Regions from separate parts of the Alteromonas sp. genome, predicted to be linked through region 2. Evidence: predicted binding sites of a transcription regulator. Region 2 holds the regulator's gene; the other holds the start of a gene.
The links. The regulator FliA, encoded in region 2, starts transcription of late flagellar genes. The targets are predictions, from matches to a motif close to CTAAAGNTNNNNNNNNNNNNGCCGATA.
Positions count from the first base shown of each region.

Region 1: a site for FliA is predicted at 1,922-1,948, ahead of AC4PME_RS20030 (DUF5610 domain-containing protein). Genes of this name have one in related genera too.

Region 1 covers NZ_CFHOXV010000068.1:981-10,972, reverse strand. The annotation lists gene AC4PME_RS20035 (RNA recognition motif domain-containing protein) at 1-464, shown strand, start outside; gene AC4PME_RS20030 (DUF5610 domain-containing protein) at 564-1,892, opposite strand; gene trmA (tRNA (uridine(54)-C5)-methyltransferase TrmA) at 2,035-3,138, shown strand; gene fabR (HTH-type transcriptional repressor FabR) at 3,139-3,753, opposite strand; gene AC4PME_RS20015 (acyl-CoA desaturase) at 3,939-5,066, shown strand; gene AC4PME_RS20010 (EAL domain-containing protein) at 5,226-7,475, shown strand; gene AC4PME_RS20005 (sensor histidine kinase) at 7,472-9,319, shown strand; gene sthA (Si-specific NAD(P)(+) transhydrogenase) at 9,453-9,992, shown strand, end outside.
Region 2 covers NZ_CFHOXV010000002.1:192,749-213,911, forward strand. The annotation lists gene flhA (flagellar biosynthesis protein FlhA) at 2-2,104, shown strand; gene flhF (flagellar biosynthesis GTPase FlhF) at 2,134-3,579, shown strand; gene AC4PME_RS02465 (MinD/ParA family protein) at 3,576-4,442, shown strand; gene AC4PME_RS02470 (RNA polymerase sigma factor FliA) at 4,439-5,167, shown strand; gene cheY (chemotaxis response regulator CheY) at 5,215-5,598, shown strand; gene AC4PME_RS02480 (protein phosphatase CheZ) at 5,633-6,379, shown strand; gene AC4PME_RS02485 (chemotaxis protein CheA) at 6,392-8,677, shown strand; gene AC4PME_RS02490 (protein-glutamate methylesterase/protein-glutamine glutaminase) at 8,703-9,851, shown strand; gene AC4PME_RS02495 (ParA family protein) at 9,874-10,638, shown strand; gene AC4PME_RS02500 (chemotaxis protein CheW) at 10,646-11,377, shown strand; gene AC4PME_RS02505 (chemotaxis protein CheW) at 11,395-11,883, shown strand; gene AC4PME_RS02510 (DUF2802 domain-containing protein) at 11,986-12,405, shown strand; gene AC4PME_RS02515 (Lrp/AsnC family transcriptional regulator) at 12,409-12,879, opposite strand; gene AC4PME_RS02520 (zinc-dependent alcohol dehydrogenase family protein) at 13,010-14,050, shown strand; gene metA (homoserine O-acetyltransferase MetA) at 14,162-15,100, shown strand; gene AC4PME_RS02530 (homocysteine S-methyltransferase family protein) at 15,104-16,159, shown strand; gene metH (methionine synthase) at 16,169-18,793, shown strand; gene AC4PME_RS02540 (DUF938 domain-containing protein) at 18,818-19,408, shown strand; gene AC4PME_RS02545 (hypothetical protein) at 19,460-19,915, opposite strand; gene AC4PME_RS02550 (hypothetical protein) at 20,108-20,473, shown strand; gene AC4PME_RS02555 (LysR family transcriptional regulator) at 20,517-21,163, opposite strand, start outside.

The DNA of each region.
Region 1 (9,992 bases), on a different contig from region 2:
TTATTCAATGCGCAGTAATTAGCGCGGTATTCGCAATCGCAGGTTATCTCATCGTTTCTTCCGCTAGTCTGGAAGCGAGTCTTCCTGTCACCGTTGCAGTGTCTTTGCTTATTAGCGGTATCGTTACACCCTGGCTTGCATCTCTGCTGAGTTCGTCTTCAACGTCTTCTTCAGTGAATGCTGATGTGACTTCTGAGACTTCCGGAGAAACAGCCACTTTATATGTAGGTAATCTTCCATATAAAGCGAACGAAGATGCAGTGAAAGAATATTTCAAGGATTACATCGAAGTTCAGAGTGTTCGTCTTATGAAGGACCGTCGTACTGGAAAACGTAAAGGGTATGGATTTATCGAAGTCATTACCCGCGACGTAGATTCAGCTATTACGGAACTAAACGATAAAGTATTTCTGGAAAGAACATTGAAAGTACGTGCTGCAAGGGAGAAAGGAGAAACCGAGTAGTCGTACTACACAAACATTAAAGAACCCCGGCATGCCGGGGTTCTTTTTTATCTGAATATTGAATTGGGCATCACTACTTCAATAGTCCGCCCGTATCTTTCAGCTTTCGCTTGCCGGAGGCTCTACAGGCTGAGTTTTCTGCTGCTCGCCCGGCATAGCGTCAAGTAAACGCTGATTGAAACTATGGAAACGATTTATAGCTGTGACTAAATCCGGTACCTGTACATCCTTCATTTCGTTGATCAGGCCATTTATCAGAGTGTTGAAGTCTTCACCTGAAGCCAGTTGTTGTCTCGCCGAATCAAAGACGTTAAGCATCTTATTCAGATATTGTGCAACAGGCTTCGCTTCATCGCCGTGGGAACCGGACTCGCTGCCGTCACGATAATGCTGAATAGCACCGTAAGTTTTCACAACTTCCGTTTGCTGCGTTCTGTTCAGTTGCAATGCGTAACCCGTAAGCTCCTGATCATCAAAACCCAGTTCCAGCGCTTTCTCAAACGCCTTATCCAGATCGCCACCAAAGAACGTGTCAGCCAGATCGTTAACGGATTCCACTAAATCAGCAATGGCCGTTAATTCACCTTCATCCAACTCGCCTTTCAGAGAGAAACTTATCCCCTGACGATCAAAGTACGAGTAAGAGGTGTTGTCTGTAGCAACGACATTCTGATAGCCATTACCGTCACCACCCTGCCCAGTCGTATAAGCGACGGTTTGCTGGCTGGCATATTGATAAGCCCTCAGACTCTCAAAGCTCAACTGCACTTCATCACCATCTCTTGTACGAATTGTCAGACTGGCAGATTCTGAGTTGCTGCTGTTAACGTTCAAAGCTGATGCAACACCACCTGCAGCAAGTTGATTTTCATTCTGAATACCGAGCAGATCAGACTCCAGTGCATTAATGCGGTTTTCGATGAGACTGCGGCTCCTGTCGATGCCTGTTGAGATATCATCATTCATCAGGCCTCCCAGATCTTTTTCTGCCATGGCAATTCCCCGGGAAACCCCTTCTCTCGCCTGCGAAAAAAGATTACCGAGTTTCTCTTCATCCGCACCACCTCTTGCAGCGCCCTGAATGACACCACCGACAAAACGCATAACGTTTTTTGCCACTTCCTCAAAATCAAATAAAGAGGTTTCCTTCTCTTTATCTGACGTATCATCTTTTGCAAACTTACCACGCTGTCCGTCAACGGTAACCTGTTGCTCCATTGACGAACTGTAGACTTTCAGGCCAATGGTCGTCTGCGAACTACTGACGCTTACCATTGCGGTTTGCCGCTGCTGAAATTCAGCAGCCTGACGAAGCCCATCCTGCTGTAACTGCTTTTTGATTGCTTTGTTAGGGTCTTCAGGTGCCTTCTGTTCTGCAACAGCCGGCTTCTGCTCACTAACAAATGCCTTAATTTCACCCACGTTCATAATGTTGTCCTCACTAACCTCACATTAGTTATCGGCAGACTTAACGAATTGTTTAATTTTAATGCAATCTCAGAACAGTGTTTGCACAAATAATTTAAGACACTACAATGCGCAGCCCGGCAAACAAGATGAAGCTATTACCATGACAACTCAGACACACAGTCAGCAATATACCGCGCAGTTAGACGAGAAGATCTCGCGACTGTCACAACTACTTGATCAATATGGTCAAACTGAGATGTCTGTGTTTGCCTCTGAAGAAACCGGCTACCGCATGCGGGCAGAATTTCGGGTATGGCATGATGGCGATGACTTGTATCACATCATGTTCAACAGCGAGACGAAAGAAAAGTATCGCGTTGACACCTTCCCGCCGGCAAGCGATACCATAAATGCTGCTATGCAAACTTTAATGACAGCACTTCGTCCCAGCCGGGTACTGAGAAAGAAGTTATTTCAGATTGATTATCTGAGCGGGTTGTCAGGTGAGCTGGTGATAAGCCTTTTGTATCACCGTCAGCTGGATGATGAATGGGAAACGGCTGCGCGGGCGCTGCAAGATACGTTGTCTGACACCTTCGGTACAGTGAATGTTATCGGCCGTGCACGTAAGCAGAAGAAAATTCTGGGCAATGACTTTATCATCGAATCGCTGCCGGTAAACGGACGACACTATCAATTCAGGCATATCGAAAACAGCTTTACCCAGCCGAATGCAAAAGTGAACTGCCGCATGATCGAATGGGCATTGTCTGTGTGTGAAAACACAAGCGGCGATCTGCTTGAAATGTACTGCGGAGCCGGTAATTTCTCACTGCCTATGGCCAGCCAGTTTCGTAAGGTCATCGGCACTGAAATCGCCAAGCCTTCGGTTAACGCTGCGCAATTTAACATTGAAGTGAACAACATAGACAATGTGGAGATTGTTCGTCTGTCTGCTGAAGAGTTTACGGAAGCATTAAGAACAGGACGTCAGTTTTCCCGCCTCAACGGCATTGATTTATCAGGCTACAACTTTACGACTGTGCTGGTTGACCCGCCAAGAGCCGGTCTTGATGAAGAATCTCTGAAGATGATTCAGGACTATCCGGAAATTATTTATATTTCCTGTAACCCCGACACGCTGGCAGCGAATCTGGCGACATTGTCGCAAACCCACGATCTGGTGGCGTCAGCCTTGTTCGATCAATTCCCTTTTACGCACCACATTGAGGCCGGCGTAAAACTGGTGAAGAAAAACCGTTAATTACTCACTTTTGACTTTCCGGGGGCGATAGACTTTTGCCCCCAACTGTACAAAACGCAATTGCGCTTTTACCCTGTGGCCAATTTCCTGCCTCAACGGCACATCCACTTCTAAGGCTTCAGCTCCGGCACTGAATACAAGCCGGACCATGGCTTCTGCCTGAAGACTTGCCAGTTGATGCTCTGCGCCCTGACTTTCCACAATATAATCAGCCAGTTCTTCAATGAAATGCTGAATTTCCCTCAGTACTGCCATCCGGTACGCAGTTGAAGTGCCGGTGTGTTCACGGAGCAGTAATCTGAACACGTTAGTATTGGCGGTAATAAATTCCATGAACGTATCGACCGACGTATCGATAACCCCGCCGCCACTGGCGATACGGCGTCTTGCCTGACGCATCAGTTGACGGAGTGCAAGACCCGCCTCGTCCACCAGCGTCAGACCGAGTTCGTCCATATCTTTGAAGTGACGGTAAAAAGAAGTCGGCGCAATACCGGCTGCACGGGAGACTTCACGTAAACTGATAGCAGACAGGCTGCGCTGCTCATCGAGCAAACCAAAAGCAGCATTGATAATATTCTGGCGGGTTTTTAATTTTTGCTCCTGACGACTCACCGCCAACTCCTTCTTTTCATTCCGGATACCTGTAAAACGGTAACGATTGTACCTTACCCCGGCGATGACGGCACATCAGTTTCACAAAATCTGCACTATACTTAAAGCTGAAATTGTCGCTTTTCCCTTGCCTGCGCCCGGTGAAAACGATAAATTAGCGTACAGTTGTAAGCCGAGTTGTTATCATGAAAAAACCACCAATTATCCTGACCAATGTTCTGGTATTTATTATTACCGGTGCAATTGCGTTACTGGCAGTGCCCCTTTGGGCGGTCACCATGGGATTCGACACCACGGAAGTGGTGACGGCTGTCGTATTATTTTATTTCACCGGTATGTCTATTACTGCCGGCTATCACCGTCTGTGGTCTCATAAAACCTATGACGCCAATATTGTTGTACGGGTCATTCTCGCCATCGGCGGTGCAATGGCATTACAAAACAGTATCCTGCACTGGTCTTCTGATCACCGTATCCATCACCGTCATGTTGATCAAAACGACAAAGACCCGTACTCAGCTAAAAAGGGCCTCTGGTTCGCCCATATTGGCTGGATGCTGAGAGAATATCAGTCTCATCGCTATGACGATTACAGCAACTGCCGGGATTTACAAAAAGATCCGGTGGTTATGTGGCAACACAAGTATTACCTGCCTATCGTGCTTGTCGCAAACTTCGGGCTCACAGGTTTGCTGGGCTGGTTGAACGGCGATGTACTGAGTATGATTCTTTTTGCCGGTGTATTCCGTTTATTCATGGTCCACCATGTCACTTTCTTTATTAACTCGCTTGCTCATTTCTGGGGCAGTCAGCCTTATACCGATAAAAACACAGCCCGTGATAACGGTATCCTGGCATTTTTTACTTTCGGCGAGGGGTATCACAATTACCATCATATTTTCGAATATGATTACCGCAACGGTATTTACTGGTGGCAGTTCGATCCGACCAAGTGGCTGATCCGTGGCCTGTCTTATATGGGACTGACTACAAATCTGCGCCGTGTACCGGAAGAACGGATTGAAAAGGCCCGTGCAGCCATGCAACTTCAGCAAGCCAATGCCAGACTTGCCGCCCTGCCGGATGCCGATGAGTTATTACAAAAAGTGCAGGCTGAGTATGAGTTGTTAGTACAGAAGATGTCTGCCTATTATGCCGCCAAAAAACGTCTTATGAATGTACGTAAACGGTGCCTGAAGCGCTCGGTTGAGCGACTGGAAATTGACTTCCATTACAAGGAACTCAAACACGCACTCGCCCTTCAGAAAGAAAAGTGGCTCCAGTTACAGACACTTTCACCACAGCTGGTCTGAACTCAGCCCGAAACGCCGCTATTTAGCGGCGTTTCTGTATCGCCTTCTTGCAAAATCAATAATATAGGCAACACTTAGGTGATGGATTGCTCTTGCTGTTTTCTCTGCATTTTTTGAAATAAGAGTCCTCGCTTTTCCTTTATTAGTACGGACGGATGCATGAGTGATGAACAGCTTTTTACCTTTTCCCCGGAACCTGAACCGGATGACAGTAATACTCAGTCAGGAGAATGGTTAGTTCTTAGTGTTGAAGACGATTTGGGCTATCAACAATCCCTTAAACTGGGCTTAAGCGGCCTTAAAGTGCGTGGCAAACCGCTTAATTTTCTGACCGCTAACTCTGCGGCTCAGGCCTCCACCATTCTGGCTGAAACCGACGATATTGCGGTGATCCTGCTGGATGTTGTGATGGAGCAGGATAACGCAGGCTTGTTCCTGGTAAACACCATCAGAACTGTGTTAGGTAATTCCCGTGTGCGGATTATCCTGCTCACCGGTCAGCCCGGTATGGCTCCCCGTCAGGACACATTTAAAGAATACGATATTGATGAGTACTGGAACAAAGTTGAACTGACAGAAGAAAAGCTGAGAGGCATTGTTTCCAGTAACATTAAAACCTGGTCCAATCTGAATGAATTGTACGTGGCCAAACGCGGACTGCAAATGATTGTGGATGCCTCCAGGGCCCTGACGTCAAAGCAGGATGTGGGTGAGTTTACCTACACCGTGCTTAATGAAGTATCCCGGGTCATTGGCATTCCTGAAACCGGTGGTGTGGTGTGCGCCTACCGTCCGACCATGGCGTCTATGGAACAATGCGAAGTGGTAGCATCAAGTGGTGACTTCAGCCGTTCTGATGCCACTATGCTGTCAGACTTATTAGGTGAATATCAGGCTCACGCGAGTTCCGGATTGCTGAAGGCCATCGATACTGCTCTGCACACCCATGAGCATCAGTTTTATGAAACCTGGTCAATTCTCTACTTTAATACGGCAGATGTAGACAACAATCACTATCTGGTCATCGTCCAGTCCCCCAAACCTCTGGAGCAAAGCCACATTACACTGCTGATGGTGTACAGCGAAAACATCGGTAATGGTTTCGTTAACCTGGCATTGCTCAATAAACTGTCCATGCTGGCTTATTTTGACGAAACTCTGCAAATTCCGAACAAAAACTGGCTACACCGCGAAATCGTCAATATGTCACTGTCTGATTTGAATTCAACCTCGCTCGTTCTGGTGAATATGACAGATTTCTCAACCAGTGAAATCACACTGGGCACAGATTTCAGCCATGCCCTGCTTGCCGGTTGCCTGAACGAAATGAAAAAGCGCTGTCAGAAAGCGATGACGATTTGTTATCTGGGTGATGGCTTTTTTGCGCTGCTTTATAAAACGGAAAAAGTGTCTCAGGAACCATCATTAAGCCAGTTAGCCGAACTGTCGGTGTATGTCGATAACGTCGAACAACGGGTTACGAACCGTATCAGCCATCTGGCAGTGAAAGATTTAGAGCTGGACGATTTACGTAAGTCATTGAAAACGGCGCAACTGGTGCATAACTCACGGAAACGGCGGGACCATTCCGTACAGACCATCACACGACAGTTGCTTGACGAAATGGGCACCCGCCACAAGCTGCTGAAATCTTTGTCTGATGCTATTGCCGACTCTCACCCGTTCTTTCTGGTTTTCCAGCCAAAAGTTGATCTGAAAACCGGCGTGACAACCGGACTGGAAGCGCTTATCCGCTGGCGCACAGGAAGTAACGAAATAATTCCGCCGAATGTGTTCATCCCTCTTGCTGAAGCATCCGGGTTAATCACCCGTCTGGACAGCCTGGTGATGGAGCTTGCTGTCTACGCTGCAAAAGTGCTGAAAGAGTCAGGGCATAACTTCTCTGTGGCGTTTAATGTAACTCATGCCGATGTGATAGCACCAAACTTCATTCCTGCACTGGAAAACGCACTGGCTACCCATAATGTGCTGCCGGAGCAGGTAGAGATAGAAATCACTGAAACTCAGGCCATGGAAGATTATGAGGATATCAACCCGATACTCAATACGTTGATGAAAATGGGGATCAAAGTCAGTATTGATGACTTTGGTACCGGCTATTCTTCGCTGGCTCACCTCAGTACATTGTCGGCCTCAGCACTGAAAGTGGATAAGAGCTTTGTCGATACATTAAATACCGCGACCCCGAACTCTCCTGATCATATTCTGGACATGGTGCACAGGCTATCTGAACAATGTCATTTTCAGGTTGTTGCTGAGGGCATTGAAACTGAAGGACAACGGGAAGCATTGTTGAGCAAAGGGTATGAAACCGGACAAGGTTTTCTGTTTGCCCGTCCCATGGCATTACCCGACCTTATCGACTGGCTTAACGGACAGCAGCGATGAGTGAGAAAAAACACTGGCAAAGGGCCTGCTGGTTATATCTGTGCAACTTTATTTTGTCTGTACTGACTGGCTCACTGGTCTATCAATGGTTCTATAACCAGTCGATGCAGTCACTGAGTGTTGAGCATACGTCCGTCATATCATCGGTCAACACCGCTTTCAGTCAGGAACTGGGTGACATTACCAATGTCGCCAGGCTGGCAAACGAGCACCTGGTAGACATTATGTCTGCCGGGCTACAGGATGAAACAGAAGCTCAATTGTTTCTGCGCATTGGCCGTGTGCTTAATAATGTATCCCAAATGCGATGGCTGAACCCCGAAGGGGTTGAAACGGTACGGGTCAATTTTCTTGCCGACGGCGTTCAGATTGTCCCGCCGGAACAGCTCCAGGATAAATCCACCCGATATTACTTTAAGCAGGCACAGCAAAAGCCGGCCGGGATCATGACGCTTTCTTCCATCGATCTGAATATGGAAAATGGTGTGCTGGTCACGCCCTTTCAGCCGACCGTGCGGGCAATCCTGCATACGTTTCCTTCTCACCCTTTGGGAGAAGGCTTCCTGGTGATTAATTTTGACCTGACGTCTTTATTCGATCACCTGAAAACCTTTGAAGAAACACAAACGCAGCTTTTGATTTCCGAAGGTGCTATTCAATGGATGCTGCACCCTGATGCAAAAAAAGAATGGACCGCCAGCCGCGGGATCACGCCTGCGAACATTAAGCTGGCTCAACCTGATATTCTCGAGAAACTAAAAAACAACAAAGCTGTTTCCCTGGTCTCCGGAGAAGAAGATGCGTTGTTCAGCGGTGCAGCCTTGCAGTTAAGAATGAAGCATACGCACACGGTTGACCCGTACTTCATTCTCACCCGCACACCCGCCGAGTACCACGGTTTGCTGGTAAAAGACGCGCTGTTACCTGGATTAATCTCCTTCGTTTGTTGCTTTTTTATTGCCGGCTTACTGATTACCCGGGACCTGAAACAGCTGTCCCATGTTACCCATCTGACAGATCAGCTGTTAACGGAGAAACAGGATTTGAAATCCGCTCTGGATAAGCAAACCCGTCTCCGTGACGAACTGGTCGAGTCAGAGAAAATGGCGTCTCTGGGCATGCTGGTAGCCGGTGTTGCCCATGAACTGAGCACCCCCATTGGCGGAACAACCATGTGCGTATCGGCTATTGATAACCAGCTCGACGCACTGGAAAAGAAAATCAGTACCGGACTGACCCGCTCAGATCTCGATGCTTACGTGGCATATACCAGGGAAAGTGTGGCCCTGTCGAAGCATAACCTTGAACGTGTAACCGAGCTCATCAAGCGTTTTAAACGGCTGGCGGTGGACCGCGGAAGCGAAACGCCGGTGAAGTTTTCTCTGCACAGAGTAGTGGGTGATCTGGTCCGCACGCTGGAAGCTCAGGCCAGCGCCAAACGGGTAAAACTAACAGTAGACATACCGGAAACGCTGGAAATTGTGAGCTTCCCCGGCCTTTACTCTCAAATTTTACAGAACCTTATCACCAATGCCTTTGAGCATGCCTTTGCGAATAAACGTAACGGGGAAGTATGCATCACAGCCCGTGAGAAGGGGAACAGTTTTGAAGTTAGAGTCAGAGACGATGGCTGCGGTATTCTGGATGAAATTCAGCACACTATATTCGAGCCTTTTGTGACTTCAGCACGCAACAAAGGCAATACCGGTCTTGGTATGCACCTCGTTCACCAGTGGGTTACTAATTTGCTCGGCGGCAGGATTGTTTTTACGTCGAAAGAAGGCAACGGCACAGAATTTATCATGACGTTTCCGATGGCGCTGCCCGACGCTAAAAAAGCATGATGAAACCGGAAATGGGCAACGGAAACTTTGTCTTTCTTATCAGAATGTTGCTAGACTTTGCATGACACTATTCCAGTCCAGCAACGTATCTACCGGTTCCCGCCGGTACAGCAACCATTGAGTATTTTCGACCATGACAAAGAAAACAGCGAAAGTCGCAGAACCTTCTTATCAGTTTGACGCCATTGTGATCGGCACCGGACCCGGTGGTGAAGGTGTGGCCATGCAGCTTGCCAAAGCCGGTCAGAAAGTCGCCGTTATTGAGCGCTACGAAGCAGTCGGCGGTGGCTGTACTCACTGGGGCACAATTCCGTCAAAAGCTCTACGTCACTCAGTCAGCCGTTTGATTGAATACAATACCACTTCACTGTTTTCGGAAAATCAGGTTGCCCGCCACGTTACTTTTCAGGACATCATGAGTCATGCAAGCGGCGTGATTAAGAAGCAATCCCGTTTGCGTACATCATTTTACGACAGAAACCGGGTAAGCCTGATCCACGGTGAGGCCAGCTTTGTTGATAAAAATACCATACAAATTGTGCGTCCCGATGGCTCTAAGGATCTTATCACTGCACGTCAGGTTGCCCTTGCAACCGGTTCACGCCCTTACTCACCTAAGGATATAGATTTTAATCACCCCCGTATTTATAACTCAGACACCATTTTGTCGCTT
Region 2 (21,163 bases):
TATGCAGCTATCCGGCTATCTGCAGCGGTTCGACAAAAACCAGATTCAAAATATCACCAGTGGTCTGGGGGCGCCTGTCGTTTTGCTGGCGATCATGGGCATGGTTATTTTGCCCATGCCGCCCTTTCTGCTCGATGTTCTTTTCAGTTTTAACATCGCCCTCAGTCTGGTCATTATTCTTGTGGCTGTATTTACCCAAAAACCGGTGGATTTCGGTATATTTCCCCTGGTTTTGCTGATTGCTACGGTGTTGCGGCTGGCATTGAATGTTGCCTCGACGCGGGTCGTTTTGCTGTATGGTCATGAAGGCGGCGATGCTGCGGGGAAGGTAATCGAAGCCTTCGGAGCCGTGGTTATTGGTGGTAACTATGCGGTGGGTGTGGTGGTATTCGCCATCCTGCTCATTATCAACTTCAAAGTAGTGACAGCCGGTGCCGGCCGTATATCTGAAGTCAGCGCCAGATTTACACTTGATGCCATGCCCGGTAAGCAAATGGCCATTGATGCCGATTTGAATGCCGGCTATATCGATCAGGATGAAGCCCGCAAGCGCCGGGAAGAAATCACCGCAGAAGCAGACTTCTACGGCTCGATGGACGGTGCATCAAAATTCGTTAAAGGTGACGCGGTAGCCGGTTTGTTCATCATGATGATTAATATCGTCGGTGGCTTATTTATCGGCATGATTCAGCATGACTTGTCGTTTGGAAATGCGCTGGAAGTTTACACTATTCTGACAATCGGTGACGGTCTGGTTGCCCAGATCCCATCCCTGTTGTTGTCGGTGGCAACGGCAATTATCGTCACCCGTGAAAACGAAACCCAGGAAATGGGTAAGGAAATCCGGACACAGCTGGGTAATCAGCAGGCTCTGTATATTGCCGCAGCGGTGCTGTTTGTCATGGGGATTGTGCCCGGCATGCCCCACGTGGCCTTTCTGGGTTTCTCTGCTATTGCTGCCGGTTATGCATACTGGCAGGGTGTGCAGGCGAAGAAAGCGGCAGAAAAACCGGCTGTGCCGGCCAAAATGGAAGGTGGTGCTGACCAGCCTGCTCCGGAAATTAAAGAGCTGGGTTGGGATGACGTACAGCAAGTTGACACTATCGGCCTTGAAGTTGGTTACCGGCTCATTCCGCTGGTGGATAAATCACAGGGCGGCGAATTGCTTACACGTATAAAAGGTGTGCGGAAGAAACTGTCTCAGGAACTGGGCTTTCTGGTTCCGCCGGTGCACATCCGCGATAATCTGGATCTCGACCCCAATGCCTACACGATCTCCATGCTGGGTGTGACCATCGGAGATGCGCAAATCAGTCATGATGAAGAGCTGGCGATTAACCCCGGGCAGGTGTTCGGTAAGCTGGAAGGACGGGCGACTAAAGACCCCGCTTTCGGACTGGATGCCGTGTGGATACGGCCGAATCAGCGGGAGCATGCGCAAACCCTTGGTTACACAGTAGTGGATGCGGCCACCGTGGTAGCGACACATCTCAGTCAGTTACTCAGCAACAATGCTTACCAGTTACTCGGTCATGAAGAAGTACAACAACTTCTCGATATGCTGGCGAAATCCAGTCCTAAGCTGGTGGAAGGGCTGGTACCGGATATTTTGCAGCTGAGCACCGTTGTAAAAGTACTGCAAACCTTATTGTTCGAAGGCGTTCCCATCCGCGATATGCGTACTATCGTTCAGACCTTATCGGAATACGGACCCCGCAGTCAGGATCCGGATGTGCTGGTATCTGCAGTGCGTATTGCGCTGAAGCGTTTGATTGTGCAGGAAATCAGTCAGGGAGCGAAAGAAGTGCCTGTCATAACTCTGGCACCAGAGTTGGAACAGATGTTGCACCAGTCACTTCAGGCAGGAGGAGAGGACGGCGCCGGCATCGAACCGGGACTGGCAGACCGGCTCCAGCAATCCCTGCAACAGGCCGCACAACAACAAGAACTGAATGGCGAGCCTGCGGTACTGTTGACGTCAGGCATGTTAAGACCTGTGCTGTCACGCTTCCTGAAGTATTCGGTAGCTGGCCTGCATGTGTTGTCTTATCAGGAAATCCCTGATGACAAACAAATCAAAATTGTCAGCTCTGTGGGTCAATAATCTGACGCCGGGTGAGTGAAGAGGTTGAGATGAAAATCAGACGGTTTTTTGGCAAAGATATGCGGGAAGCATTAAGCCAGGTAAAAGCAGAATTGGGCAGTGACGCCGTAATCATGTCGAATCGCAAAGTGGCAGACGGTATTGAGCTGGTCGCCGCTTACGATAAAGAGCCGGAAGCAAAAATAAAACTCAACACCCGCCATGACGCAGGTAAAACAGCTGCACAAAAGGCGACGCCAAGCCTCAGCGAAATTATCGGTGACGATGGTCCGGATACCTTACGGGCGTTACTTGAAAAGCAGGCTGCAGAAAAAGCTGCGGCTGCCGGAAGTGACCGTCAGAATCCTGCAGTTTCTCCTGCACCACAAACATCGTCTGCATTTGCCGCAGATACCCGTGGGGTCAACCCACAACCCGCTGCATCTCATGACGAAGAGGCGTTTTCATTTGCTGATGTATTTTCTGCAAAAGAACAAAGGCCTGCACCGGTATCTCAAATGAATCCCGATTTTAAAGCGGCGGAAAGTCAGCAGTCTGCCGGTGCCCCTGCCAGTGAGCTGGATGCGATAAAAGAGGAGCTGGCCTCTCTTCGCAGCGTTTTACAATATCAGGTCGCAGACTTGATGGATGCCAAAAAGCAGCGTCAGCGCCCTGTACACAGTTATCTGACCCAGTGTTTAACCGGTATGGGGCTGAGCGCTTCACTGGCTGAGCAACTGGTGCATTACACCCCGTCTCAATACACCGAGCGGGAAGCATGGATTTACCTTCTCAACCTTTTGGCTAATCGCCTTAATGTTTCCGGTAATGATATCCTGACCCAAACCGGTGTGGTTGCTCTTGTTGGTCCAACGGGAACAGGCAAAACCACGACTGTTGCTAAATTAGCAGCACGCTATGCGCAAAAATACGGTGCTGATCAGGTGGCTATGATCACTATCGATACCTACCGTATTGCCGCTTATGAACAGCTGGCAACGTATGGCAAAATTATTGGCTGTACTACAAGGAAGGCGCAAAGCAGTGAAGAATTAGCCGAACTTCTCTTCCAGTTACGCCATAAGCGTCTAATATTAATAGACACGGCTGGTTTCAGTCAGCGCGACAGTCGTTTAATTAAGCAACTTGGTCAATTTAATCACGGACAAATGCAACCTGTCCGTAAATACCTGGTTGCGCAGGCAAATACCCAATATCCTGCATTGCAACGCATCATTGAAGCGTATAATTCCGTTAAGCTTGACGGATGTATCTTCACGAAAGTTGATGAATGCTACAGTTTGGGTGAGGTTTTAAGTGTTGCTGTTGAACAGCAATTGCCAGTTAGTTATGTGACCGACGGGCAGCAGGTACCTGAAGATATTAAAGTTGCTGATGCAAAATCTCTCGTATCTGCCGCTGCAAAGCTTTATAAAAAGTACGGTTTGAATCATACTAAGCGTAATCATGAAGTTAATTCAGTTCAGGCAGTATGATCGAAGATCAAGCGAGTAGCTTACGAAAGATGAATCAATCACGCCTCATAAAGGTTATTGCCGTTACCGGCGGCAAAGGTGGTGTTGGTAAAACCAACATTACATTAAACACGGCGATTGCTATGGCCAAGCAAGGTAAGCGGGTCATGGTACTCGATGCCGATTTAGGATTAGCGAACGTTGACGTCATGCTGGGTCTGCGTGTTGAGAAGAACCTTTCTCACGTATTATCCGGTGAATGCACACTTGATGATGTTTTGGTAACCGGACCTCACGGTATTAAAATCGCTCCGGCGACTTCAGGTACTCAGGCAATGACTGAGTTATCGCCCACAGAACATGCCGGATTAATCCGTGCTTTCAGTGAGTTGCGGTCGCAGATTGACGTGCTGATTGTAGATACCGCTGCCGGTATTTCCGATATGGTACTGAGTTTCTCCCGTGCCTCGCAGGACATCATGGTCGTGGTTTGTGACGAACCGACTTCTCTGACCGATGCCTATGCACTGATTAAAATATTGAACCGTGAGCACGGCGTGTTCCGTTTCAAAATAGTGGCAAACATGGTTCGGGACATTCGTGAAGGGCAGGAATTATTCAGTAAATTATCAAAAGTGACAGGCAGATTCCTGGATGTGGCACTAGAATTGGTGGCAACTGTACCTTTCGACGAAAATATTCGTCGGGCAGTCAGAAAGCAAACCGCTATTGTGGATGCATTTCCCGGTTCTCCTGCGGCCGTCGCGATTAGTCAGTTAGCCACCAAAGCGCTTAACTGGCCGGTACCGGCTCAGCCGGGTGGTCACCTGGAATTTTTCATTGAACAACTGGTGACGAAGCAAGCAGTAGGAAGCCAACGTTGAATAGTAAAGCGGCAGCTTACCAGCAGCAGACCGACAAGTCGCAGCTGGTCGAGCGCCATGCATCCCTTGTAAAACGTATTGCCCATCACCTGATGGCGCGTTTGCCTGCCAGTGTGCTGGTGGATGACCTGATTCAGGCAGGGATGATCGGATTGCTGGAAGCAGCCAGAAATTTCGACGGCTCGAAAGGGGCCAGTTTCGAAACCTTCGCAGGTATCCGTATTCGTGGTGCTATGCTGGATGAAATCCGTAAGGGCGACTGGACACCCCGTTCAGTGCATAAAAATAGCCGTGCTATTACGGAAGCCATAACACAAGTTGAAAGAGAAACTGGCAGAGACGCGCGTGATACAGAAATTGCTGCTAAGCTAAATGTCAGTATTAATGATTATCATCAAATGCTTAACGAGGTGAATGCCGGTAAACTTGTCGGTATTGAAGACCTGGGTGTATCAGAAGATGTAATCAGCACAGAACAGAATAAAGGTAATGATTCACCCCTCGAAGATTTAATGCAGGGGGCGTTTCAAAAGGCGTTGGCGCATGCCATCACAACATTACCTGAACGGGAAGCAATTGTACTGTCCCTGTACTATGATGAAGAACTGAATTTACGTGAAATCGGTGAAGTTCTTGAAGTCAGTGAGTCAAGGGTCAGCCAGATTCATAGCCAGGCCATGTTAAAACTAAAAGCTCGAATGCAATCATGGCAGGCAGAAGAATAAAACATACTAATATTAATAACGATTGATAATCCTCACCGGAGGCTATTTTGGACAAGAGTATGAAAATTCTTGTAGTAGACGACTTCTCTACTATGAGACGAATCATAAAGAACCTGCTTAAAGATCTTGGATTTTCCAATATTCAGGAAGCTGACGATGGAAGTACGGCCCTCCCCATGCTCCAGCAAGGCGACTTTGAATTTGTCGTGACCGACTGGAACATGCCAGGTATGCAGGGTATCGACCTGTTACGCGCTATTCGTGCAGACGACAAACTCAAGCACTTGCCAGTATTGATGGTGACAGCTGAAGCGAAAAAAGAGCAAATCGTTGCTGCAGCACAGGCAGGTGTAAACGGATATGTTGTGAAGCCTTTCACAGCCGCTACACTTAAGGAAAAACTCGACAAGATTTTTGAGCGTTTAGGTTGATCCAGCCGCTCCCGCCAGAGAAGAGGATTACTGGATGTCTCCTACTAAAAAAGTCCCTATTTCGCTCGAAGAAGCAAAACAGCTGGTAGCATATCTTGAGCAGGGCGATGACGATTCCGCCAACGCCCTGCTTGAGGCCGTATCTGCCAAAGAGTCTGTCGAACTTTTTGCTGAAGTTGGCAAACTTACCCGTCAACTTCATGACGCCCTCAACACCTTCCAGTTAGACGAGCGAATTGCTGGTCTGGCTAATGACGATATTCCTGATGCGCAAACGCGTCTCACCTACGTAATTGAAGAAACTGAAAAAGCGGCTAATACTACAATGGACGCTGTAGAGTCCTGTATGCCCATTGCTGAATCTTTATCAGACCGGATCACAGCTATTGAGCCTGAATGGCAAAAGCTTATGACCCGTCAGATTGAGCTCGGTGAATTCAAGAGTTTATGTATGGATATCGACGCCCTGTTTAAGGACATGTCGAAAGATTCTTCTAAACTTAACAGCCTTTTGACCGAAGTATTAATGGCACAGGGTTATCAGGATTTGACAGGCCAGGTTATTCGCAGAGTGATTGATCTGGTGAAAGAAGTCGAAGACAGCCTTGTGAATATGCTGACCGTGTTCGGTGAACGGGATGCACCTGTTAAAGCACAGAGCACCACGAATAAACCGGACGCTGTTGAAGCGGAAGGGCCAATCATGAACGCTGAGAAGCGGGATGACGTAGTACAAGGCCAGGATGACGTGGATGATCTCCTGTCGAGCCTTGGTTTTTAGGGGAGCGAATGAATGTCGTTTGATGTTGATGAGGATATATTACAGGACTTTCTGGTCGAAGCCGGAGAAATCCTGGAACAATTACAGGAACAGTTAGTTGACCTGGAGAATAATCCGGAAGACGCTGACCTCCTCAACGCGATTTTCCGTGGATATCACACGGTAAAAGGTGGCGCAGGTTTCTTATCTCTGACTGAACTGGTTGAGATTTGTCACGGCGCAGAAAACGTCTTTGACGTAATGCGTAATGGCCAGCGTACACTGACGCCGGAATTAATGGATGTCATTCTGCAAGCGACAGACGTCGTAGTGGAAATGTTTGAGCGGGTAAAAGCCCGTGAGCCACTCGAAGCCGCTGATTCAAATCTTGTTGATGTTCTGCATAAGTTGAGCAAGCCAGAAGCCCCCGGCGAAAATATTTTTGGCGGGGAAACGGCAGCACCGGCAGAAGAAGTGCCGGTAGCAGAAGAGCCTGAGCTGATTGTTGAAGAGGTACCGGTTGCACCGGAAGCCACCGCTGTTGCAGAGCCTGCCGGTGATAACAGCATTGAAGATATCAGCGAAGATGAATTTGAAGCATTACTGGACCAGCTACATGGTTCCGGTGCGCCCGGCAGACCGTCGGCAGATGCACCTGCAAAGCCAGCTGCACCTGCGCCCGCTCCGGCAGCAGCCGCAGGCGGAGATGGTGAAGATATCACCGATGATGAATTTGAGGCTCTGTTAGACGAGCTTCACGGTAAAGGACAGTTTGGTGGCGATGCCGCACCTGCCGCTACACCGGCGGCCGCAGCACCGGCAGCGGAACAGGCTGCAGCCGGTTCTGACGGTGACGAAATCACCGATGACGAATTTGAAGCTTTGCTAGACCAGTTACACGGTAAAGGTCAGGGACCCGGCATTGCCGGTGGTGTTGAAGTTGACACTCAGGCAACTAAAGCCGTTCAGGCTGCCAAAGCGGAACAGTCTAAACCTGCAGAGCCTGCCAAGCCGGCTCAACCTGCTAAAGCTGCTGCACCTGCTCCGGCCGCAAAAGCGGCTCCGGCTGCGCCAGCCGCACCCGCTGCCCCTTCCAAGCCCGCAGCACCTGCTGCAAAAGCTGCACCTAAGAAAGAAGAAAAAGCCCCGCAGGCAGAAACTACTGTTCGGGTAGACACCAAACGCCTTGACCAGATTATGAATATGGTCGGTGAGTTGGTGCTGGTTCGTAACCGCTTGTTAAGCCTTGGTATCAATACCAATGACGAAGATATGTCGAAGGCTATCGCTAACCTGGATGTGGTGACCGGTGATCTTCAGGGCGCGGTAATGAAAACCCGCATGCAGCCCATTAAGAAAGTCTTCGGTCGTTTCCCCAGGGTTGTCCGCGACCTTGCCCGTAGCCTGAAAAAAGAAATTACCCTTGAGCTTGAAGGGGAAGAAACGGATCTGGATAAAAACCTGGTTGAGGCGCTGGCCGATCCCCTGGTTCACCTGGTGCGTAACTCCGTCGACCATGGAATTGAAATGCCGGATGATCGTGCCAATGCGGGAAAACCGCGCATGGGTACAGTGAAACTGGCAGCATCACAGGAAGGCGATCATATCCTGCTTACTATCACCGATGATGGTAAAGGGATGGATCCGGAAAAGCTGAAAGAAATCGCTATCAGTCGTGGCGTGCTTGATGCTGATGCCGCCGCCCGTATGTCTGATGTGGAAGCGTTTAATCTGATATTCGCGCCGGGCTTCTCTACCAAGACAGAGATCAGTGATATCTCCGGTCGTGGTGTGGGCATGGACGTGGTTAAAACTAAAATCAACCAGCTGAATGGTACCGTAAACATTGATTCTCATCTGGGTAAAGGCACCCGGTTAGAAATCAAAGTACCGTTAACACTGGCAATCCTGCCAACTCTGATGATTGTTGTCGGTCAGCAAACCTTTGCATTGCCATTGGGCGCTGTTAACGAAATTATCAACATGGACATCAAGAAAACCAATACGGTAGATGGTCAGTTGACGATGATCGTCCGCTCTAAGGCTATCCCGTTATTCTTCCTTGGTGAATGGCTTATCCGCGGCCCGAAAAATATCGAGAAAGAAAAAGGCCATGTTGTTGTAGTGCAAATAGGTACACAGCAGGTGGGCTTCGTGGTGGATGCATTGATTGGTCAGGAAGAAGTGGTGATCAAGCCACTGGATGCCTTGTTACAAGGTACACCGGGTATGGCTGGTGCAACCATTACATCGGATGGCGGAATCGCGTTAATTCTTGATATCCCGAGTCTGCTTAAGCGATATGCGCGCAGGTCATAGTCGCAATTAAAGGAACATCATTACTATGGCTTTTAAAGTCCTTGTTGTGGACGATTCGACGTTTTATCGTCGTCGTGTACGCGAAATTCTGGATGAGGACAGAGAACTCGAGGTTGTTGGCGAAGCCAAAAACGGTGAAGAAGCACTGGATATGCTGATGAAGTTGTCACCCGATGTGGTGACAATGGATGTGGAAATGCCGGTTATGGACGGTATTTCCGCTGTAAAAGCGATCATGCAGAAACGCCCTGTACCTATTCTCATGTTTTCATCTCTGACTCATGAAGGTGCTCAGGCAACGCTTGACGCGCTGGAAGCCGGTGCGCTGGATTTTCTGCCAAAGAAATTTGAGGAAATATCTAAAGAGCGTAAAGAGGCCGTGGGCTTACTGCGGACTAAAGTGCGTTTACTGGCCCGGCGTGGTGTCGGCATACGCCGGCCTGTGATTTCACGCAGAGAGCCAGCGGCAAAGCCCGCTCCACCAATGCCTGCCAATGCCCCTAAAGCGACGTTCTTTAAAAGCTCGTCTATCCTCACCGGACGTACTGAAACTGCATCCCAGCCTACTGTTTCTAAAGTTAAGGCATCAGGAAAGCGGTATAAATGTCTGGCCATCGGGGCCTCTACAGGTGGTCCTGTGGCATTGCAAAAAGTGTTGTCAGGGCTGCCGGCTAACTTTCCATATCCGATTTTATTGGTTCAGCATATGCCCGGCACGTTTACTAATGCGTTCGCCCAGCGGCTGAACAATAACTGCGAGATTTCGGTAAAAGAAGCTGAACACGGGGATATTCTTAAACCCGGTTGCGCTTATCTTGCGCCCGGAGGCAAGCAAATGGTAGTAGAGTCTATGTCACTGCCGAATATTGTTCTCCGTGATGCCCATGAACATGAGAAAGATACCTACAAACCCAGTGTGGATATTACACTTAACAGTCTGGTGGATATTTACGGCGGCGATGTACTGAGTATTATTCTGACGGGCATGGGATCTGATGGACGTGAAGGCTGTGAAGCTCTTCACCGTAAAGGCGCCAAAGTGTGGGCGCAGGATCAGGACACCTGTGTGGTATACGGTATGCCACAGGCGGTTGCGAAAGCGAACATCGCAGAAAAAAGCATAGCCATTGATAATATCGCTTCGTGCATACTCACGGAAATGATGCAGAAATAGTTCAGTCAGCAGGAGTTGAAGGTTGAAAATATGGACGATTGCTAACCAGAAAGGCGGGGTAGGGAAGACCACTACCACCGTGACGCTGGGCGGCATTCTGGCGCAACAGGGAAAGCGCGTTCTGCTTATTGATACCGACCCTCATGCATCGCTGAGTTATTATTTTGGTATGGATGCCGAGGAGTTAAATGCTTCTGTTTACGATATTTTTATTAATCATGAACAGATTACTGCCGATAGAGTGCTTGACTGTTTGTGTCCGACAAAATTAGACAGTCTGTATATTTTGCCTGCCTCAATGGCACTTGCCACGCTGGACAGGCAAATGGGTATGCAAAACGGTATGGGGCTTATTCTCAAAAAGGCACTGGATACTGTACGCAACGAATTTGACTATGTGTTGCTGGATTGTCCGCCGGTACTTGGCGTGTTGATGGTTAATGCGCTGGCTGCATGCCATAAAGTCATTGTGCCCGTGCAGACCGAATTTCTGGCATTAAAGGGCCTTGACCGGATGATCCATACACTTGAGATTATGGGCCGTTCGTTAAGAAAAGAATTTGATACATTAATAGTGCCGACTATGTTTGACCGCCGGACGAATGCGGCCATCCAGGCACTACAAAAACTGAATGAAGATTACGGTGATAAGGTTTGGCACGGGATGATTCCTGTGGATACCCGCTTCCGTGATGCCAGCCAGGCGCAGTCGCCTGCGTCTGTTGTCTATCCGAAAGCGCGGGGCGTTTACGCCTACACCAAATTGTTAGATGAACTGGAGCAGTGAGTCAGCTATGAGTAAAAGTACGCCCTTCGCCCGCGAAGATGTGATGCAGGCGTATCTCGACAGCTTGTTACAAAGCCCGGAAGATCCGGCTGAAGTAACGGCTAACACTGCCCGTTTGCTGGAACAGGCCACGGCGGACATTATCGCCAAAGAACCTGTGGTTGCTCCTGTGGCTGAGCCGGTCATAGCGCCGCCAGTAACTGAAGAGGTTACCGACACAGCCGTTGAACAACTGAGCGGGGCAGTACCTCCGCCGGTTAAAACCACGCCTGTGAAAGACATGCTGGAAAATCGTTTTCAGGCACTCTTTTTCGAGGTGGCAGGATTAACACTCGCTGTGCCGCTCATCACTTTAGGTGGCATTCACCGGATTGAAAAAGTGGGTGGACTGATAGGAAAACCCAAATGGTTCAAGGGCGTAATGCTTCATCGTGATCAAAAAATAAACGTTGTCGATACTGCAATGTGGGTTATGCCAGAAAAATACGACCAAAATCTCGCAGAAACGCTAAACTATCAGTATCTTATTATGTTAGGGGACAGTTTGTGGGGCTTAGCCAGCGACAAACTGGTCAACACCGTTACACTGACCAGGGACGAGGTAAAATGGCGCGAGTCAGGAGGCAAGCGTCCATGGTTAGCGGGCATGGTAAAAGAAAAAATGTGTGCGTTAATAGACGTATATCAGTTAATCGCAATGCTAAATAGCGGCTTAGGCAGTAACGACCAGACGCCATAGCCCGGGGAGCCAGGTTCATGAATGACAAGAGCACAACGAATAACGCGCCGGATAACGATCAGGTGCTTCAGTGGGTTACCTATCGCTTAGGTGACGAAACTTACGGTATTAACGTAATGCAGGTTCAGGAAGTCTTACGCTATACCGAAATTGCGCCTGTTCCCGGTGCACCGGATTACGTGTTAGGCATTATCAATCTGCGTGGTAATGTTGTGACGGTTATTGATACCCGCGCCCGCTTTGGCCTTATGCCAACCGATATTACCGACAACACACGGATTGTAATTATCGAATCCGATGAGCAGGTTGTCGGCATCCTGGTAGACAGTGTTGCCGAAGTGGTTTATCTGAAATCATCTGAAATTGATAGTGCACCTAACGTGGGTACTGAAGAGAGCGCCAAGTTCATTCAGGGCGTGAGTAACCGCGATGGTGAATTGCTGATTCTGGTAGATCTTAATAAGCTTCTCAGTGATGACGAGTGGGATGAACTGAGCAGTCTTTAACTTCATACAGCGCCTGCTAATCCGGCGGGCGCTCATCTATGCCTGTATCTTCGCTGTGCTGCCCGGCACAGTGCTATTACCAAAGGGAGAAAACACATCAATATGGACGTGCCGGCACTATCTTTACTCGCTGTTGCTACAGGGTTACTCGCCGTCATTGCTGTTATATGGATGTACTTTTTCTTCAACCGTCAGTTTAAACAACTCGACGATACTGTCCGCTATCAAAAAGAACACATCGATACCCTGCAACTGGAAATTAATGACCTGGAAAACCAGAACGGTGAAATGCAAACCCGTTCAATGGTACAGGGCAAACACATGCGGGAGCTGGCAGATCAATGCACGCAACTCGAAAACCAGTTACGTGAAGTAAAAAGTCAGGACCCGTCCATGCGCTTATACACCCGTGCCGCTGAACTGGTTAAAGCAGGCGCTGACGTCGAAGAGGTAATGCAAGCCTGCGACCTGCCCCGGGCTGAAGCTGAGCTGCTTATCAGCATGCACCGTCAGCGGGGATAAAGCTCACCGGACAGGTAAACGGGTAGCGCTCTTAATTTCGCGTAGTGACAAACTGGAGCGAATGGCAGTCACGCCCGGCAATTTGCGCAAGTAACTCTCAACAAAGTGGCTGTAATCATCTAAGTCCCTCGCGACTACCTGTAACAGAAAGTCAGACTCTCCGGTAGTATTGTGGCAAGCTAGAACATGTTCTGAAGCCAGTATAATCTGTTCAAACTTCTTCGTACTGGTTTCATCATGTTCAGATACCGTAAGCTGAACAAATGCAACAACGCCAAGCCCTAATTTTCTCCGGTCCAGATTAGCCTGATAATCACAGATATAACCATCATCCTCAAGACGCTTCAGGCGGCGCCAGCACGGACTTTCGCTTAGCGACAGGTGGCTGGCTATTTTGCTGTTAGTTAACCTGCCATCGTGCTGTAACAGGTCTAAAATAGCCTTGTCTGTCTTATCAAGAGGTTTTACGGGCATAGTCTTCTTATTTTGTGGGTTAAAAGAGAGCTTTCTTACCTATTTTGGCGTGTTTCCGTACATGAAAGCAAGATAATCCCCTTCAGTATCTTTTAATCTGTTGATAAATCATAATTCTGGAGGAACAACAATGAAAGCTGTCGTATTCGAGAAATTTGCACAGATGCCGGTTATTCAAAATGTGGCCGACCCGACGCCGGCGAGTCACGGTGTTGTTATTAAGGTTGAAGCAACCGGTGTGTGTCGAAGCGACTGGCACTGCTGGCAAGGTCATGATACTGACGTGGTTGTTCCGCATGTTCCCGGCCATGAGTTTGCCGGTATTGTTGAAGCCGTTGGAAAAGATGTGAAGCGCTTCAAAACCGGTGACCGCGTCACAGTTCCGTTTATCAATGCCTGCGGGAGTTGCCCCGAGTGTCACTCAGGTAATCATCAGGTATGCGGCAATCAAACACAGCCCGGCTTTACTCACTGGGGATCTTTTGCTCAATACACCACGGTTGATCAGGCCGATGTAAACCTTGTGGCATTACCTGAGCATCTCGACTTTGTAACCGCGGCCAGCCTCGGGTGCCGGTTTGTTACATCATTCCGCGCTGTTGTCGATCAGGGAAAAGTTTCTGCAGGACAGTGGGTGGCCGTACATGGTTGCGGTGGTGTTGGTCTGTCCGCAGTAATGATAGCCAGTGCACTGGGCGCAAACGTTATTGCCGTGGACTTGCAGGATGACAAACTGGCCCTGGCGAAACAGGTGGGCGCGGCGGTTACGCTCAATGCATCACAAGTGGCCAGCGTGCCCGAAGCAATCAGAGAGATCACGCAGGGTGGTGCTCATGTATCAATGGATGCGCTGGGTCACTCTGTCACTTGTGTCAATTCTGTTCAGTCACTGCGCAAACTCGGTAAACATATTCAGGTTGGCCTGTTAATGGCAGAGCATGCAACACCGGCTATTCCCATGGGCCGTGTGATTGGTGATGAGCTGGAAATCATTGGCAGTCATGGCATGCAGGCTTTCCGGTACGATGCTATGCTTTCTATGATAATGTCCGGGAAACTGAAGCCTGAAAAACTGCTTGGGCGTACCATTTCTCTGGCGGAATCTATTGAGGCTCTGACTACGCTGGACACGTCAACCACTGCGGGAGTAACAGTGATCTCGTCGTTCTAACATCAGAACGGCTGGCGCGTTAAGCCGTTTAGACGTCCAGCCGTAAAGATGTTGACATCTATCGGGATTTAGCCACAATAACGTTATTATCCGTTAATTGTTGGAGCTGCCATGCCTATTTGTATTCCCGAACAACTTCCCGCGCAGGATGTGTTGTCAGGTGAGAATATCTTCACTATGGACAGCACCCGCGCAGCGACACAGGATATTCGCCCCATGGAAGTGGGGATCCTGAATCTCATGCCCAATAAAATTGAAACGGAAGTGCAAATCTTACGTTTGCTGTCTAACACACCTCTGCAGGTGAACGTGAACCTGATCCGCGTAGACAAATTAGCGCCAAAGCACACGCCTCAATCTCACATGGACGCCTTCTATCACGACTTTTCTGAAATTGCTGATAAGAAATACGACGGTTTAATCGTAACAGGTGCACCGCTGGCTCACTTGCCTTATGAGGAAGTGAAATACTGGGATCAGATGACAGAGATTTTGGAGTGGGCACAACGTAATGTGCAATCCACACTCTATCTGTGCTGGGCTGCTCATGCGGCGATGTATCATTTCTACGGTGTGCAGAGAAAACTCAGAGAAACCAAACTGTCTGGTGTGTTTGAGCATAAAGTGCTCGATCCTTATAACGAGCTGCTGAGAGGTTTCGATCCGGTTTTTTATGCGCCTCATTCCCGTTTCGGGTATATTGACTCCGGCGAATATAACAGTGTTGAAGGTTTGAAGGTCATTACGGAATCTGATGAGGCGGGTGCATACACCATCGCATCTGAAGATAAGCGTATGGTGTTTGTTACCGGGCATCCTGAATACGACCCGGAAACTCTGCATGACGAGTATTTCCGTGATTTACAGGCGGACGCCCATCCGGCAGTGCCGGCTAACTATTTTACGGACGATGACCCCGCAAAAGCGCCTTTAGTTCGCTGGCGCTCCCATGGTAGTCTGCTGTTTAATAACTGGCTGAACTACTATGTTTATCAGACAACACCTTATGATTTGAGTCAGCTGGCTGAGAAACCCCGGCCAAAGAGGTAATAAGTGACATCAGGTACAAAACAACAACTTCTGGATGCAGCGGCAAAGCGCGTTTTGATTCTGGACGGTGCCATGGGTACTATGATCCAGGAGCACAAACTGGAAGAAGCCGATTATCGTGGTGAGGCATTTGCAAACTGGCATTGCGATGTAAAAGGCAATAATGATTTGCTGGCAATTACTCAGCCGGACATTATTTACAATATCCATTGCGCTTATCTTGAAGCCGGTGCAGATATCATTGAAACCAATACGTTCAATGCTACCACCATCGCCATGGCAGATTACGACATGGAAGCGCAGTCGAAAGACATTAACCTTGCTGCTGCTAAGCTGGCCCGTAAAGCCTGTGATGAATTTACTGCAAAAACACCGGATAAGCCCCGGTATGTGGCAGGGGTCCTCGGTCCCACAAACCGCACAGCGTCAATTTCACCGGATGTAAATGACCCCGGCAAGCGGAATGTAACCTTTGACGAGCTGGTAGAAGCCTACATCGAGTCCACAGAAGCGCTGTTAGATGGCGGTTCAGATATTATTTTGATAGAAACTATCTTTGATACCCTGAATGCCAAAGCGGCAGTATTCGCGGTAGAAACCGTATTTGAGAAACGCGGTGAGCGCGCACCGGTGATGGTATCAGGTACTATTACCGATGCATCGGGCAGAACCTTGTCAGGACAAACTGCGGAAGCCTTTTACTATTCCATGCGTCATGTATCGCCGGTATCTATGGGCCTCAACTGTGCATTGGGTCCGGATTTGCTGCGTCAGTACGTTGAAGAAATCAGTAATATTTCTGAATGCCTGGTCTCGGCTCACCCCAATGCCGGTCTACCCAATGAGTTCGGTGAATATGATTTGGGCGCAGAAGAAATGGCAGCACACATTAAAGAATGGGCAGAGTCCGGTCTGGTGAATGTGGTAGGTGGTTGTTGCGGCAGTACACCTGAACATATTCGTGCCATGGCAGAAGCGGTAAAAGACGTGAAACCACGTACCGTACCGGTTTTTGAACCTAAAATGCGCCTTTCCGGGCTAGAACCTTTTGTTCACTAAGGTGTTATTGTGACAGCAGAGTTTTCAACCTTTATTAATGTCGGTGAACGGACAAACGTTACCGGATCGGCCGTATTCAAACGCTTAATTTTAAATGCCGAGTACGAGAAAGCCCTCGATGTAGCCCGCCAGCAGGTGGAAAACGGTGCGCAGGTGATAGACATCAACATGGACGAAGCCATGTTAGATTCTGTTGAGGCCATGCGTACATTTCTGAACCTCATTGCTTCAGAGCCTGATATTTGCCGTGTTCCGATCATGATTGACTCATCAAAGTGGGAAGTCATTGAAACCGGACTCAAGTGCGTTCAGGGAAAGGCGATTGTGAACTCAATCAGCCTGAAAGAGGGGAAAGAGCAGTTTGTTCATCAGGCTAAATTGATCAAGCGCTACGGTGCCGCAACGGTGGTCATGGCGTTTGATGAAACCGGCCAGGCCGATACCAAAGCGCGTAAAATTGAGATTTGTCAGCGCAGCTATAAGGTGCTTACCGAAGAGGTCGGATTCCCGCCGGAAGATATCATTTTCGACCCGAATATTTTTGCTGTCGCGACGGGCATTGAAGAACATAACAATTATGCGGTGGACTTTATTGAAGCCACCCGCGTTATCCGTCAGACCTGTCCTTACGCCCATATCAGCGGTGGTTTATCTAATATTTCATTCTCGTTCCGGGGCAATAACCCGGTACGTGAAGCCATGCACTCGGTGTTTTTGTATCACGCTATCCGTGCGGGTATGGATATGGGCATTGTGAATGCCGGTCAGCTGGAAGTGTATGATCAGATCCCTGAAGAACTCCGTGAAGCTGTGGAAGATGTGATCCTGAACCGTCGTGAAGACGGCACTGAGCGTCTGCTGGACATCGCACCCAAATATCAGGGCGATGGCAAAGCCGCGGCGGCAGAAGATCTTTCGTGGCGTGAGCAGCCGGTGAACAAGCGGCTTGAACATGCGCTGGTTAAAGGTATTACCGATTACATCATTGAAGATACTGAAGAAGCCAGACTGGCGGCTGAACGTCCGCTGCACGTAATTGAAGGGCCGTTAATGGACGGCATGAACGTGGTCGGTGATCTGTTTGGTGAAGGTAAAATGTTTCTGCCCCAGGTGGTTAAGTCTGCCCGGGTGATGAAAAAAGCGGTTGCTCACCTGCAACCGTTTATCGAAGCGGAAAAGGACGGCAAGTCATCGAGTAACGGTAAAATCCTGATGGCCACCGTTAAAGGCGACGTGCACGATATCGGCAAGAACATCGTTGGCGTGGTACTGCAATGTAACAATTTCGAAGTAGTAGATTTGGGTGTGATGGTGCCCTGCGCTACGATTTTGCAGGTGGCCAGAGAAGAAAACGTGGATATGATCGGGTTATCCGGTCTTATAACCCCGTCGCTGGACGAAATGGTACACGTGGCCAAAGAAATGGAGCGCCTGGGGTTAGATTTACCACTGCTTATCGGCGGTGCGACGACCTCCAAAGCCCATACTGCGGTGAAAATTGAGCAAAACTACAGCCATCCGGTCGCTTATGTACCTAATGCCAGCCGCGCCGTGGGTGTGTGCCAGAAGCTGATTAACCCTGAGTCCCGCAAAGACTTTGAAAAAGAGCTGTCAGACGAATACGAAAAAGTACGGGCCCAGCATGCCCGGAAACAACCCCGCAGTAAGCCGGTTACGCTGGCAGAAGCGCGGGCTAATGCGTATAAGCCGGACTACTCTGTTCTGCCTGTAAAGCCTAAAACGCCGGGCGTAACACCTGTGTCCGTCGATTTGGCGATATTAAGAGATTATATCGACTGGACACCGTTCTTTTTGACCTGGTCACTGGCCGGTAAATTCCCCCGCATTCTTGATGATGAAGTGGTGGGTGAGCAGGCAAAAGAGCTGTATGCCGATGCCAATAAAATGCTGGATAAAGTCATTGCTGATGGCAGCCTGCAGGCAAAAGGAGTAATTGGTTTATTCCCTGCTAACCGGGTTGGCGATGATATTGAAATTTATCAGGATGATAACCGCGATGCCGTGCTGGGCGTTTCCCGTCATTTGCGTCAGCAAACATTGAAAGACAAGTTTGCCAACTATTGTCTGGCAGACTTCGTTGCTGAGAAGCAAAGTGGAATTGCTGACTACATCGGTGCGTTCGCTGTTACCGGCGGTATCGGTGAAGACGAGCTGGCTGAGTCCTACAACAAAGCCGGAGACGACTACAACGCCATCATGGTGAAAGCCGTGGCTGACCGTTTGGCAGAAGCGTTTGCTGAATATCTGCACGAGCAGGTGAGAAAAGACTACTGGGGCTTTGCGCCTGATGAGAACTTCGACAACGATGCGCTCATCCGCGAGAAGTACCAGGGGATCCGTCCTGCACCCGGTTATGCAGCCTGTCCTGAGCACACTGAGAAGCAGTTGATTTGGGATTTGCTCGATGCCGAAGCGCATACCACCATGAAGCTGACTGAAAGTTATGCTATGTGGCCGGGAGCAGCAGTATCAGGCTGGTATTTCTCGCACCCTGAATCCAGATATTTCGCTGTGGCAAAAATCCAGCGTGATCAGCTTGAAGATTACGCACAGCGCAAAGGCTGGAGCACAGAAGAAGCTGAAAAATGGTTAGCACCGAATCTGGATGATTAACCCGCCTGACAGCCGGAGTCACTTATGACTGATGAACTGCCTTTCTCACAGGCATGCGAAAATAACAAAGGGCCCATTTCTGCCATTTTGGAAGTGGCCCTGAGTCAATGTAAGCGTGTGCTTGAGGTGGGCAGTGGCACCGGACAGCATGCGGTGCACATTGCACCCTTGTTACCTCACCTGATATGGCAGACCAGTGATCAGCCGCAGTATCACGAAGGGGTACTGAAATGGATAGCTGCGTACCCGTCTGAAAATTTGCTACCGCCGCTTAACCTCACCGTGGGCAAAGACAGGTTGCCGTTTTCTGAATATGACGGTGTTTATTCAGCGAATACTGCTCATATTATGCAGAAAGCCGAAATTAAAATGATGATGCAGAGCCTGTCTGAATCACTGCCGCAAGGTGCAGTATTTTGCCAGTATGGCCCGTTTACAGACAACGGTGCATTCAGCAGCGAAAGTAACAGAGAGTTTCATCAACATCTGATAGCCAGTGGCTATGGCGGTTACCGGGATATACAGGAGTTGCAGGCATGGGCGCCGGCACTCACGCTGGAGAACATCCATGAAATGCCGGCCAATAATTTGTTATTGCAGTGGGTAAAAAACTAAACGTCGGGTCTGCTTAAAAATCATTGAAAAACGGTGCTCCGGCACCGTTTTTTATGTCGTCAAATCAATTCTTTTTTCTACAATAACAGGCACACCGTTACGCACTGCAGAAATGCGCACTCTTACCCGTTTATCGTCGCCGCTGCCACTGCGATACTGAATTTGCTTGTCTTCTTTCAGGCGGGTGAGATAAAGACTGTCTCTTCCCATTATCCTTACGCCTTTGCCGGCAATAATGTCAGCTTTCACATTATGATAATCAGGGTGGACTTCATAGCTCAGTAGCAGGTTGGCGCGGTTAAAGGCATCATTAGACACCGACAGTGAAACCTGAATAGGGGCCTGTACCGGCGGACTGAAATGCTGCAACATGACCGGATGCAACGCAGGTTTCAGCGGCGGAAACTGGGGAATGTTATTTTCCGTCGGCTCATGGAACTGACAGCTTATCGCATCGGCCGCCATTAAGCTGAGAATGGCTGTCAGACAGTAAATTTTTTTGTTCATAGTGAGGGCTCTGATTAAGTAATGAAGGCGTATGTGCGCCGGTCCTGAGCCTGAAAATGCAAAGCATGAACCCGTTGTCAGTGGCAAACTGCTTTGGTTCTGCAAAAGAATTAATTTATTATATTTGTACTGTATAACCTTAAACCAGCAAAGCCGGAGGGTAAAGTGCTACCGGTTAAGCTTTATCGATGAATGATTAACATCCGACGTATTTTCAGACGTTTCAGAGCGCAACCCGCAGCGGCGGTGGTGGTGGCAGGAACTGACTATCCGTCATACCAGCTGGCGACCAGAATTCAGCAAAATCCTGCGTTTCATCTGGCTTATTTTATGAATGAAGAGCCCTGGCATCACCGCACCTTTATACTGGGTGTTGAACTGCGTTACGCCAGTGAGCTGCTTTCTCTGGTGAAAAAACACGATATAAAAGCCGTGTTTTGTGCCAGTGAAGATGATTATCACAGCTGGCTTTCAGATATGGGAACGGCGTTGACCCAACATCATTGTCAGGTATTGTTGTGCCGCCCGGGTGAAACGCCGCAACTGCCAGCCGTTTAAAGCGTATCTGTCTGTTTCTTTTTAATTGGCATGCTGCTCCTGCTCAGGGCGTACCTAACGCTCTGGCGAGTCCGATAAAGGCTCTGATAAACGGTGCATCAGCATCACTCTTTCTGAACCCCATGTGCAGTGACTTGGCGATACCGTTTTCCCCCGGCCTGACAGTTGTCAGGTTTAAGCTGCCGTCCTGCTCTTCAATAAGCCATTTAGGCAGTGCACCTATACCCCGGCCGGCACTGATCATTTGCAACATGATTTCAGTGGTTTCAATGGTTTTGTGCTTTTTCACTGTACAGCCTGCAGGCGTCAGAAAGTGAGAGAAGATGTCCAGTCTGGACGGCTCTACCGGATAGGTCAGTAAGGTTTCTTCTGCCAGCGCTTCTGGCGGTACCCATTCACTGGCTGCCAGTCTGTGGTCGCGGCTCATTACCAGCACCTGCTCATAGCCGAATACCGGCTCGTATTGCAAAGAGGGCAAGTGAAGAGGGTCAGGTGTTAAAAGCAGATCAATATCATAGCCGTGCAGCGCCTGCAGGCCTCCGAACGTAAACTTTTGACGTACGTCTACATCTACCCCCGGATAATCCGCCAGAAACGGTTTGACGACCTTCAGGAGCCATTGATAGCAAGGATGGCATTCCATTCCGATGCGCAGCACGCCTTGTTTACCCGAGGCGATCTGACGCAGCT